Regions from separate parts of the Hydrogenophaga sp. 70-12 genome, predicted to be linked through region 1. Evidence: predicted binding sites of a transcription regulator. Region 1 holds the regulator's gene; the other holds the start of a gene.

Region 1 (3,672 bases):
CGTCTACCGGCTGCAGATCATGAATGCCACCGAGGTGGCGCAGACCTACGAACTGCGCGTGGAGGGCCTGCCGGGCATCGCCCTGGCGTCTGGCGATCGTGTGGAGGTGGCGCCCGCCGAGGTGCGCGCCGTCGCCGCGCGGGTCCAGGTGCCGCCCGGCGTGGCCGCGAGCGGCTCGCACCCCATCCAGTTCGAAGTGCGCGCCGCCCAGGACGAGCGCGTGCGGGTGCGTGAGAAGAGCACCTTCCTCGTTCCCCGATGACGCTTTCGCAGGAGACCCCATGAACCCCGATCCGATGAGCACCGACGCGCCCGAGCCCTGGTGGCGCGTGGGCCCCATGTGGCTGGTGGTGGGCGGGCCGCTGGTGGTGGTGGTGGCGGCCATCGGCACCGCCGTCATCGCCATCGAGGGCGCCGACCCGGTGCTCGACAAGGCCGCCTACCAGGCCACACTGGAGCAGGCACGCCGCCTGCAGGGCCCGCAGCGCGACGAGGCGCTGATCGGCCTGCAGCCCGCGCACCAGGCGCGCAACCACGCGGCCTCGCCCGTGGTCCGCGAGGGTGGCCACTGACATGGGCCGCCGCTGGATGTGGGTGGGCTGGCCGTCATTCCTGATGGCCGGCGTGTTGGAGATGCTGGTGTTCGCGGTGGTGGACCCGGGCGAGTTGCACTGGCAGGGCGTCGCGCTCGACTGGTCGCGCCCCGCCGTCTACACGGTGGCCTTCTTCGTGTTCTGGGCGGTGACGGCCGTCGCCTGCAGCCTGAGCCTGTGGCTGGCCTTGCCGCCGCAGGAAGCGCTCAGGAGCAGGTCTGCGGATTGACGATGCGCCGCAGCGCCTCGGTGTCCTTGATGTGCACGTAGCGCTGCTTGACGTCGATGATGCCGTCGTCGACGAACTTGGAGAAGGTGCGGCTCACCGTCTCCAACTTCATGCCCAGGTAGCTGCCGATCTCCTCGCGCGTCATGCGCAGGTTGAACTCGGACGGCGAGAAGCCACGCGCCTGCAGGCGCTGCACCAGGTTGAGCAGGAAGGCCGCCAGCCGCTCCTCGGCGCGCATGCTGCCCAGCAGCAGCATCACGCTGTGGTCGCGCACGATCTCGCGGCTCATGATGCGGTGCACGTGGTGTTGCAGCGGGGTGAACTGGCGCGACAGCTCTTCGACCTGGTTGAAGGGCATCACGCAGACCTCGGCGTCTTCCAGCGCCACCGCGTCGCAGGCATGGTGGTCGCTCACGATGCCGTCCAGGCCGATGATCTCGCCCGCCATCTGGAAACCCGTGACCTGGTCGCGCCCGTCGGCGGTGGTCACGCAGGTCTTGAAGAAGCCCGAGCGCACGGCGTAGAGCGAGGTGAAGCGATCGCCGACGGAGAACAGGGCTTCGCCGCGCTTGACGCGCTTGCGGGAGGAAATCAGTGTGTCGAGCTGGCCCATTTCCTCTGCGCTCAGGCCCATGGGCAGGCAGAGTTCGCGAAGGTTGCAGCTTGAGCACGCCACTTTGATGCGTTGCGCGTCCATGTGCGTCGTTCCTGAGTGCATGACAGGGAGCGAGCATACCCCTTTGGGTTCGGGATCACAGAGCCGCTTGACCAGGATCAAGGCGTCTGGGCCCGCCAGCCGGCACAGTGGGGCCATGCCAGAAGGACCCGCCGTGAGCCATGTGATCCCCGATGAACTGCTGCGTCGCTTCGACGTTCCGGGGCCGCGCTATACCTCCTATCCCACGGCCGACCGCTTCGTGGAGGCCTTCACCGAGCAGGACTACCGTCTGGCGCTGGGACAGCGGCGGGCCGGGTCGATGGCGCTGCCCCTGTCGCTGTATGTGCACATCCCGTTCTGCGAATCGGTGTGCTACTACTGCGCTTGCAACAAAGTTATTACAAAACACCATTCGCGCGGCGCCGAGTACCTGCGCCACCTCTCGCGCGAGCTGGACCTGCAGATCGAGCACCTGGGCGCGGGCCAGTCGGTGTCCCAGCTGCACCTGGGGGGCGGCACGCCCACCTTCCTGAGCGATGCCGAGCTGGAAGACCTGATGGCCATGCTGCGGCGCCACTTCGCGCTCGCGCCGGGCGGCGAGTACTCCATCGAGGTGGACCCGCGCACCGTGAGCGCCGAACGCCTGCGCGCGCTGCACCGCCTGGGCTTCAACCGCCTGAGCTTCGGTGTGCAGGACTTCGATCCCGCCGTACAGAAGGCCGTGCACCGCGTGCAGCCGGCCGAGCAGGTGTTCGCGCTGGTCGACGCGGCGCGGCAGATCGGCTTCGAGTCGGTCAACGTGGACCTGATCTACGGTCTGCCGCTGCAGACGCCCGAGTCCTTCCGGCGCACGCTGGCGCAGCTGCAGGCCCTGCGGCCGGACCGCGTGGCGCTGTACGCCTACGCGCACCTGCCGGCGCGCTTCAAGCCGCAGCGGCGCATCGTGGCGGCCGAGTTGCCGGGCGCGGCCGACAAGCTGGCCATGCTATCGGCCTCGCTGGACATCCTGCGCGCGGCGGGCTACGTTTACGTCGGCATGGACCACTTCGCCCTTCCCGACGACGCCCTGGCCGTGGCCAAGCGCCAGGGCCGGCTGCACCGCAACTTCCAGGGCTACAGCACCCAGCCCGATTGCGACCTCATCGCGCTCGGTGTGTCGGCCATCGGCCGGGTGGGCGCCACCTACAGCCAGAACGCCAAGACCCTGGACGAGTACGTGGACCTGCTCGACCAGGGCCGCCTGCCCATCGTGCGTGGCCTGGCGCTCACGCGCGACGACGTGCTGCGCCGTGCGGTGATCATGTCCCTGATGTGCCAGGGCGAACTGCAGTTCGAGGCCATCGACCTGGGGCACCTGATCGACAGTCGCCGTTACTTCGCCAACGAGCTGCGCGCGCTCGAGCCCTTCGTGGACGAGGGCTTGGTCACCATGGACGAGCAGGGCGTGCAGGTGACCGAAACCGGCTGGTACCTGGTGCGCGCGATCGCCATGGTGTTCGACCGCCACCTGCAGGCCGACCAGGACCGCGCGCGGTTTTCAAGGATTCTCTGAGCGCACCGATGTCCGGTTCACTGCTGATCACGGCGCTGCTCATGGGCCTGGTGGGTGGGCCGCACTGCATCGCCATGTGCGGCGCGGCCTGCGCGGGCATCGGCCGTGTGGCCGGCGAGCGCGGCACGCGCGCGCTGCTGGCGTTCCAGTTCAGCCGCGTCGCTGGCTACGCCAGCGTGGGAGCGCTGGCGGCGGGCTCGGTGCAGGGGCTGGCCTGGCTGGGCGCGCACACGCAGGTGATCCGGCCGCTGTGGACCATGTTCCACGTCGCGGCCCTGCTGCTGGGCGCCTGGCTGCTCTGGCGGGCGCGCCAGCCGGCGTGGGTTGACGGCATGGGCCAGGGCATCTGGCGCCGCGCGAAACCCGCCATCGCCCGCCTGGGCCCGCGCGCGCCCTGGGTGCTGGGCTTCGGCTGGGCGCTCATGCCCTGCGGTCTGCTCTATTCGGCGCTGCTGGTGGCCTCGCTCTCGGCCGACGCGGTGCAGGGCGCGGCGGTGATGGCGCTGTTCGCCATCGGCTCGTCCGTGTCGCTGTTCGCCGGGCCCTGGTTGCTGCTGCGCCTGCGCGAGGCGCGCTCGGGCGCCTGGGGCATCCGGCTCGCGGGGCTGGCGCTGCTGCTGGCCTCGGGCTGGGCCCTGTG
Region 2 (9,172 bases), on a different contig from region 1:
GGCTGGATGCCCGACATCGAGGACATCCGCCGCAAGATCACGCCGGCCACCAAGGGCATCGTGGTCATCAACCCGAACAACCCCACCGGTGCGCTGTACCCCAAGGAGCTGCTGCAGCAGATCGTGGGCCTGGCGCGCCAGCACGGCCTGGTGATCTTCGCCGACGAGGTCTACGACAAGGTGCTGTACGACGACGTCAAGCACGTGCCGATCGGCAGCCTGTCGAACGACGTGCTCACGCTCACCTTCAACTCGCTGTCCAAGAGCTACCGCTCCTGCGGCTACCGCGCGGGCTGGCTGGTGGTGTCGGGCGACAAGAAACCCGCCAAGGACTACATCGAGGGCCTGAACATGCTCTCGAACATGCGCCTGTGCGCCAACGTGCCAGGCCAGTGGGCGATCCAGACCGCCCTCGGCGGCTACCAGAGCATCAACGACCTGGTGCAGGAGGGCGGGCGCCTGCGCCGCCAGCGCGACCTGGCCTACGAACTCATCACGGCGATCCCGGGGGTGAGCTGCGTCAAGCCGCAGGCGGCGCTCTACATGTTTCCGAAGCTCGATCCGGCGATGTACCCCGTGCAGGACGACCAGCAGCTGTTCCTGGAACTGCTGCAGGAAACCCGCGTGATGCTGGTGCAGGGATCGGGCTTCAACTACCCCGACAACCAGCACTTCCGCATCGTCTTCCTGCCGCACGAGGACGACCTGCGCGAGGCCATCGGCCGCGTCGCGCGCTTCCTTGAACACTGGCGAAAACGCCACGGCAACTGAGTTTTTCCTTTTTCACCGACCGATGAAACCGATTCAAGTGGGCCTGCTGGGCATTGGCACCGTGGGCAGCGGCACCTTCAACGTGCTGCAACGCAACCAGGAAGAGATCCGCCGCCGCGCCGGCCGCGGCATCCAGATCACCATGGTGGCTGACCTCGACGTGGCGCGCGCCAGGGCCGTGGTGGGGGAGGGCGTCACCGTCGTGGGCGATGCGCGCGAGGTGATCGCCAATCCCGACATCGACATCGTGATCGAACTCATCGGCGGCTATGGCATCGCCAAGGCCCTGGTGATGGAGGCCATCTCGGCGGGCAAGCACGTGGTCACGGCCAACAAGGCCCTGCTCGCGGTGCACGGCACCGAGATCTTCGCGGCGGCCTCGGCGCGCGGCGTGATCGTGGCCTTCGAGGCCGCCGTGGCCGGTGGCATCCCCATCATCAAGGCGCTGCGCGAGGGCCTCTCGGCCAACCACATCGAGTGGATCGCCGGCATCATCAACGGCACCACCAACTTCATCCTCTCGGAGATGCGCGACAAGGGGCTCGACTTCGAGGTCGTGCTCAAGGAGGCGCAGCGCCTGGGCTATGCCGAAGCCGACCCGACCTTCGACATCGAGGGCGTGGACGCGGCGCACAAGGCGACCATCATGAGCGCCATCGCCTTCGGCATCCCGGTGCAGTTCCCCAAGGCCTATGTCGAGGGCATCACCCAGCTGTCGGCCACCGACATCCGCTACGCCGAGCAGCTGGGCTACCGCATCAAGCTGCTGGGCATCACCAAGCGCGCGCCGCGCGGCATCGAGCTGCGCGTGCACCCTTGTCTGGTGCCGGCCAAGCGCCTGCTGGCCAACGTCGAGGGGGCGATGAACGCGGTGGTGGTGCACGGCGACGCCGTGGGCACCACGCTGTACTACGGCAAGGGCGCGGGCAGCGAACCCACGGCCAGCGCCGTGATCGCCGATCTGGTGGACGTGACGCGCCTGCACACGGCCGACCCGCACCACCGCGTGCCGCACCTGGCCTTCCAGCCCGACGCCCTGAGCGACCTGCCGGTGCTGCCCATGAGCGAGGTGGTCACCAGCTACTACCTGCGCCTGCGCGTGGCCGACGAGGCCGGCGTGCTCGCCAAGGTCACGGGCGTGCTCGCGCTCAACGGCATCAGCATCGACGCCGTGCTGCAGCGCGAGGCCGACGAGGTGGGCGGCGAGGGCGCCACCAGCACCGACCTCATCATCCTCACGCACGACACGCGCGAAGGCACCATGGACAAGGTGCTGGCCGAGCTGCAGGCCCTGCCCACGGTGCTGTCGCCCATCGTGCGCATCCGCAAGGAAGAGCTCCGCTGATGCGTTACCTGTCCACGCGCGGCCACGCCGAACGCAAGCGCTTCTGCGAGATCCTGCTGGAAGGGCTGGCGCCCGACGGCGGCCTGTACCTGCCCGAGCGCTACCCGCAGGTGGACGCCGCCGCGCTGAAGCGCCTGCGCGCGGTCTTCAACGAAGGCAAGCCCGGCGGCTACGCGGCGCTGGCCTTTGAGATCCTCTCGCTCTACATCGACGACATTCCCGCGGCCGACCTGCGTGCCCTCTGCGAGCGCACCTACACCGAGGCGGTGTTCGGCAACCCGGCCATCGTGCCGCTCAAGCAGCTCGAGGACGGCTTCTACCTCGAGGCCCTGTCCAACGGCCCCACGCTGGCCTTCAAAGACATGGCCATGCAACTGTTGGGGCAGCTGTTCGAGTACGAGCTGGGTCGCCGCGGCGAGTCGCTCAACATCCTGGGCGCCACCAGCGGCGACACCGGCAGCGCGGCCGAGCACGCCATGAAGGGCAAGCGCGGCGTGCGCGTCTTCATGCTCAGCCCGCACGGCCGCATGAGCCCCTTCCAGCAGGCGCAGATGTTCAGCCTGACGGACCCGAACATCCACAACATCGCCATCGAGGGCGTGTTCGACGACTGCCAGGACATCGTCAAGGCCGTCAGCAACGACCTCGACTTCAAGCGCCGCCACAAGATCGGCACGGTCAACTCCATCAACTGGGCGCGGCTGCTGGCCCAGGTGGTCTATTACTTCGCCGGCTACTTCCAGGCCACCAGCGGAGCCCCCACGCTCCCCGCTGCGCGTGGTTCGCAGCCCCCCGAGGGGGCTGATTCGCCTGGGGGCGGTCCGGCGGCGAACCACAACGCCGAGCGCGTGAGCTTCACCGTGCCCAGCGGCAACTTCGGCAACGTCTGCGCGGGCCACGTGGCGCGGCAGATGGGCCTGCCCATCCACCGGCTGGTGGTGGCGACGAACGAGAACGACGTGCTCGACGAGTTCTTCCGCACCGGCGTCTACCGCGTGCGCGGCAGCGCCGACACGCACGAGACCTCCAGCCCCTCGATGGACATTTCCAAGGCGAGCAACTTCGAGCGCTTCGTCTTCGACCTCGTGGGCCGCGACCCGGCGCGCTGCAAGGCGCTGTTCGCCGACGCGCTGTCGCGCGAGGGCCGCTTCGACCTGAGCGGTGATGCCGTTTTCGCCGATGCCGCCGCGCACTACGGCTTCCAAAGCGGGCGCAGCACCCACGCCGACCGCCTGGCCACCATCCGCGAGGTCGACCGGCGCCACGCCGTGGTGATCGACACCCACACCGCCGATGGCGTCAAGGTGGCGCGCGAGCACCTCGAGCCCGGCGTGCCCATGGTGGTGCTGGAAACCGCGCTGCCGATCAAGTTCGCCGAGACCATCGTGGAGGCCCTGGGCCACGAGCCCGAGCGCCCGGCCGCCTACGTGGGCATCGAGTCGCTGCCCAAGCGCGTGACCGTGATGCCGGCCGACGTCGACCGGGTCAAGGCCTACATCGCCGAGCGCACCGCGGCCGCATGAGCGCCGCCGGGCCGTTCCCCAGGCGACCAGCCCCGCCGTGCGCGGCGCGGAGGGCGATCCGGTGAACGTCGTCGGCTTCGCGGGCTTCTCGGGTTCTGGCAAGACCACGCTGGTCGAACAGCTCATTCCCGCCCTGCGCCTGCGTGGCCACCGCGTCTCGGTCATCAAGCACGCGCACCACAGCTTCGACATCGACCACCCCGGCAAGGACACCTGGCGCCACCGCGAGGCCGGCGCCGTGGAGATCGTGGCCGCGTCGCCCCGGCGGGTGGTCTTCATGCGCGAGTTGGAGACCGAGGCCACGCACGACGTGCACGCGCTCATCGCGCGGCTCAGCGCCGAGGTGGACTGGGTGCTGGTCGAGGGCTTCAAGGGCAGCAGCCTGCCCAAGATCGAGGTCTGGCGCCAGGCCAGCGGCCAGCCCGTGATCTACCCGGCGCAGCCCCGGGTGCTGGCCGTGGCCACCGACAGCCCCGCGGCCCTGCCCGAACCACCCGCACGCCCGGTGCTGGATTTGAACGCGCCCGATGACGTGGCCGCGTGGCTGGTCGACAATGCCAGCCGGTTCCACTACAGACCTCCCGACGCCCCATGAACGCTCCGGCCCGCGCGCCCCTGATGGCCCTGGATGACGCCCTGGCCGCCTTGCTCGGCCGCGCCACGCCCCTCGCCGACACCGACACGGTGCCCACCATCGACGCCGTGGGCCGCGTGCTGGCGCAGGACCTGGTGAGTGCCCTGCAGGTGCCGCCGCAAGACAACTCCTCCATGGATGGCTACGCCGTGCGCTGCGCCGACGTGACCGACAAAGGCGTGGTGCTGCCCATCAGCCAGCGCATCCCGGCCGGCCACGCGGGCGGGCCGCTGCAGCCCGGCACCTGCGCGCGCATCTTCACCGGCGCCCCCATGCCCGAAGGCGCCGACGCGGTGGTCATGCAGGAAGACACGCGCGAGGTCGGCGGCGACCTGCACGCGGTGCACATCGACAGCATTCCCGAACCCGGCCAGTGGGTGCGCCGCTCGGGCGAGGACGTGGCGCGCGGCGCCACCGTGCTGGCGCGCGGCCAGCGCCTGGACGAAGGCGCCCTGGGACTGGCGGCCAGCCTGGGCCTGCCCCATCTGCGGGTGGTGCGCCGCCCGCGCGTGGCCCTGTTCTCCACCGGCGACGAGCTCGTGATGCCCGGCGAGGTGCCGCCCGAGGCCATGAAACCCGGCGCCATCTACAACTCCAACCGCTTCTTCCTGCGCGCACTGCTGCAGCGCTTCGGCTGCGAGGTGAGCGACCTCGGCATCGTGCCGGACCAGCGCGAGTCCACGCTGGCCGCGCTCAAGACGGCGGCCGACCACCACGACCTGATCCTCACCAGCGGCGGCGTGTCCGTGGGTGAGGAAGACCACATCAAGCCCTCGGTGCAGCAACTGGGCGGGCTCGACCTCTGGCAGATCGCCATGAAGCCCGGCAAGCCCTTCGCCTACGGCCATGTGCGGCGCGACGCGGGGGCGGGGCAGGGCGTGGGCAGCCATTGCCACTTCATCGGTCTGCCGGGCAACCCGGTGTCCAGCTACGTCACCTTCCTGCTGCTCGTGCGCCCCTTCCTGCTGCAGCTGCAGGGTATCGCCGATCCGCGCGCCCTGCGCCTGCCCGCGGCACTGCCGCTGCGCGCCGACTTCAGCCTGCCGCGCGCCGACAGGCGCCGCGAGTTCCTGCGCGCGCGCCGCAACGCCAGCGGCGGCGTCGAGCTGTTCCCGAACCAGAGCTCGGGCGTGCTCACCTCCGTGGTCTGGGCCGACGGCCTGGTCGACAACCCCTCGGGCACCACCATCGCGCCGGGCGACACCGTGCGCTTCATCGCCCTGTCGGACCTGCTTGCATGAACACCATCCAGCTGCGCTACTTCGCCTCCATCCGCGAGGCCATCGGCACCGGCGCCGAGCGCCTGAGCACCGCCGCGCCCACGCTGGCGGCGCTGCGCGACGAACTCATCGCGCGCGGCGGCGCGCACGCTCAGGCGCTGGCGCGCGGCAAGGCCGTGCGCGTCTCGCTCAACCAGGCCATGGCCGACGAAAGCGCCGCGCTCGCCGACGGCGCCGAGGTGGCCTTCTTCCCGCCCGTGACCGGCGGTTGAGCATGGCCGCGCGCGTTTCCATCCAGACCGCCGACTTCGACCTGAGCACCGAGGTCGCGCTGCTGCGCTTGCAGGACAAGGGCGTGGGCGCGGTCTGCAGCTTCATCGGCACCGTGCGCGACCGCAACGACGGCCTGGCCGTCAGCGCGATGGAGCTGGAGCACTACCCTGGCATGACCGAAAAGGCCATCGAGGCCATGATCGACGAGGCCTTGCGGCGCTTCGACATCCTCGGTGCGCGGGTCATCCACCGCGTGGGGCCGCTGCAGCCACTGGACCAGATCGTGCTCGTGGTCGTCAGCGCCGCCCACCGGGGCCAGAGCTTCCAGGCCTGTGAGTTCCTGATGGACTACCTCAAGACCCAGGCGCCGTTCTGGAAGAAGGAGCAAACGCCCGAGGGCGCGCGCTGGGTCGACGCGCGCGTGAGCGACGACGCCGCACTGGCCCGCTGGGGCCTGCCGGCGAACAACGCCTGAGGACCCAGGGCATGGACAGCGGCACCGTCGAGGCGATCGAACGCAACACGGTGCAGGCCGTGGCGCCCGAGCGGCTCGACGATGGCCTGACGGGCTGGCTGCTGCCCATGGACCGCGGCACCGTGGGGCGCGCGCAGTGCGCGGTGCCGCTGTCGCACGCGGCCCCCGATCCCGCCCTCATCGACGCCATCGCGGAGCGCTACCGCGCGCGTGGCTTTCCCGTGGCCTGGCGCCTGCCCGAATGGCCCGAGTGGGCGGCCTTCACCCAGGCTCTGGGCGAACGCGGCTTCCGGCGGACCCAGCCCACGCAGACCCACATCGCCGAGGTGGCCGAGCTGCTGCGCCGCCTGCCCGACCCGCCGCACGGCGTCGAGCTGCGCCTGGCCGATGCCCCGGACGCCGCCTGGCTCGCCATGTTCCTCGGCGAGGGCCTGGACCCGGTGGACGGCGCCAGCCGCTCGCGCGCGCTCTCGCGCGCCCAAGGCACGCGCTTCGTCAGCCTGAGCGAGGCGGGGCAGACCCTGGCCTGCGGCGCCGCCAGCGTCGGCCATGGCTGGCTGGGCGTGCACGGCATGCGCACGGCGGCGCGCCAGCGCGGGCGCGGGCTGGCGGGCATGGTGCTGCGCGCCATGGCCGGTGAGGCGCTGCGCCGCGGCATTCCACGCGTGTTCCTGCAGGTGGACGCCGGCAACGCGCCGGCGCTGGCGCTGTACCAGCGCGCGGGTTTCCAGCTGGCCTGGCCCTACGCCTACTGGCGCCGCTGAGGCTGGCGAGGCGGGCCGGCTTGACCTGGATCAAGCGCGGGCGTTGGCAGGGGGCCGGGCCGGCTTGAAAATGGCCCCATCGCCGCCATGTGCCTGGCAATCCACATTTTCGGAGCGCCCCTCCCATGCGTCTCGACAAACTCACCACCAAATTCCAGGAAGCCCTGGCCGACGCCCAGTCGCTCGCGCTGGGCAATGACCACGCCTACATCGAACCCGTGCACCTGCTGCTGGCCATGCTGCGCCAGACCGACGGGCCGGTGTCCATCCTGCAGCGCGCCGGCGTGAACGTGCCCGGCCTCGTGCAGGCGGCCGAGGCGGCCGTCAAGCGGCTGCCCCAGGTGCAGGGCCAGGAACAGGTGCAGGTCGGCCCCGAGCTGGCCAAGCTGCTCCAGGCCACCGAAAAGGACGGCATCAAGCGCGGCGACGCCTTCATCGCCAGCGAACTCTTCCTGCTCGCCGTGGCCGACGCCAAGGGCGAACTGGGCCGCATCGCCAACGAGAACGGCCTGTCGCGCAAGAGCCTGGAGGCGGCCATCGCCGCCGTGCGTGGCGGCCAACAGGTCAACAGCCCCGAGGCCGAGGGCCAGCGCGAGGCGCTCAAGAAATACACCATGGACCTGACCGAGCGCGCCCGCGCGGGCAAGCTCGACCCGGTGATCGGCCGCGACGACGAGATCCGCCGCGCCATCCAGGTGCTGCAGCGGCGCAGCAAGAACAACCCCGTGCTGATCGGCGAGCCCGGCGTGGGCAAGACCGCCATCGTCGAGGGCCTGGCCCAGCGCATCGTGGCCGGCGAGGTGCCCGACAGCCTGAAGGGCAAGCGCGTGCTCAGCCTGGACATGGCCGCTCTTCTGGCCGGCGCCAAGTACCGCGGCGAGTTCGAGGAGCGCCTCAAGAGCGTGCTGAACGAACTGGCCAAGGACGAAGGCCAGACCATCGTCTTCATCGACGAGCTGCACACCATGGTCGGTGCCGGCAAGGCCGAAGGCGCCATGGACGCGGGCAATATGCTCAAGCCCGCGCTGGCGCGCGGCGAATTGCACTGCGTGGGCGCCACCACGCTGGACGAGTACCGCAAGTACATCGAGAAGGACGCCGCGCTGGAGCGCCGCTTCCAGAAGATCCTGGTGGACGAGCCGTCGGTGGAGGCCACCATTGCCATCCTGCGCGGCCTGCAGGAAAAGTACGAGGTGCACCACGGCGTGGAGATCACCGATCCGGCCATCGTGGCCGCGGCCGAGCTGAGCCACCGCTACATCACCGACCGCTTCCTGCCCGACAAGGCCATCGACCTGATCGACGAGGCCGCGGCCAAGATCAAGATCGAGATCGACTCCAAGCCCGAGGCCATGGACCGGCTGGACCGCCGGCTCATCCAGCTGCAGATCGAGCGCGAGGCCATCAGGAAGGAAACCGACGAGGCCTCGCAGAAGCGCCTGGGCCTGATCGACGAGGAGATCGACCGGCTCAAGCGCGAGCTGGCCGACCTGGAGGAGATCTGGAAGGCCGAGAAGGCCCAGGCCCAGGGCTCGGCCCAGGTGAAGGAAGAGATCGACAAGCTGCGCCACCAGATCGAGGAGTTCACCCGCAAGGGCGACTTCAACAAGGTCGCCGAGCTGCAATACGGCAAGCTGCCTGAACTGGAAAAGCGCCTGAAGGACGCCCAGGCGGCCGAGACCGGCAAGAAGGCCGGCGGCCGCCCGCAGTTGCTGCGCACCCAGGTCGGCGCCGAAGAGATCGCCGAGGTGGTGGCGCGCGCCACCGGCATTCCGGTGAGCAAGCTCATGCAGGGCGAGCGCGACAAGCTGCTGCAGATGGAAGACCGCCTGCACCAGCGCGTGGTCGGCCAGGACGAGGCCATCAGCGCGGTGGCCAACGCCATCCGCCGCTCGCGCTCGGGCCTGTCCGACCCGAACCGGCCCACCGGCTCCTTCCTGTTCCTCGGCCCCACCGGCGTGGGCAAGACCGAGCTGTGCAAGGCGCTGGCGGGCTTCCTGTTCGACAGCGAAGACCACCTCGTGCGCATCGACATGAGCGAGTTCATGGAGAAGCACTCGGTCGCGCGCCTGATCGGTGCGCCGCCCGGCTACGTGGGCTACGAGGAGGGCGGCTACCTCACCGAAGCGGTGCGCCGCAAGCCCTACTCGGTGCTGCTGCTCGACGA

What was found. The regulator FNR, encoded in region 1, switches genes on or off when oxygen is low (the NO sensors DNR and NnrR bind a similar motif). The targets are predictions, from matches to a motif close to TTGATNNNNATCAA.
Region 2: the regulator FNR is predicted to act here: its motif matches at 7,026-7,039, upstream of clpB (ATP-dependent chaperone ClpB).

The regions. Positions count from the first base shown of each region.
Region 1 covers NZ_MKSS01000023.1:138-3,809, reverse strand. The annotation lists partial or broken gene BGO22_RS01730 (FixG Ig-like domain-containing protein) at 1-262, shown strand, start outside; gene BGO22_RS01725 (hypothetical protein) at 282-572, shown strand; gene BGO22_RS01720 (hypothetical protein) at 574-822, shown strand; gene fnr (fumarate/nitrate reduction transcriptional regulator Fnr) at 800-1,519, opposite strand; gene hemN (oxygen-independent coproporphyrinogen III oxidase) at 1,635-3,032, shown strand; gene BGO22_RS01705 (sulfite exporter TauE/SafE family protein) at 3,041-3,672, shown strand, end outside.
Region 2 covers NZ_MKSS01000405.1:42,910-52,081, forward strand. The annotation lists gene BGO22_RS20880 (pyridoxal phosphate-dependent aminotransferase) at 1-771, shown strand, start outside; gene BGO22_RS20885 (homoserine dehydrogenase) at 794-2,116, shown strand; gene BGO22_RS20890 (threonine synthase) at 2,116-3,639, shown strand; gene mobB (molybdopterin-guanine dinucleotide biosynthesis protein B) at 3,701-4,234, shown strand; gene BGO22_RS20900 (molybdopterin molybdotransferase MoeA) at 4,231-5,514, shown strand; gene BGO22_RS20905 (MoaD/ThiS family protein) at 5,511-5,765, shown strand; gene BGO22_RS20910 (molybdenum cofactor biosynthesis protein MoaE) at 5,768-6,241, shown strand; gene BGO22_RS20915 (GNAT family N-acetyltransferase) at 6,253-7,005, shown strand; gene clpB (ATP-dependent chaperone ClpB) at 7,131-9,172, shown strand, end outside.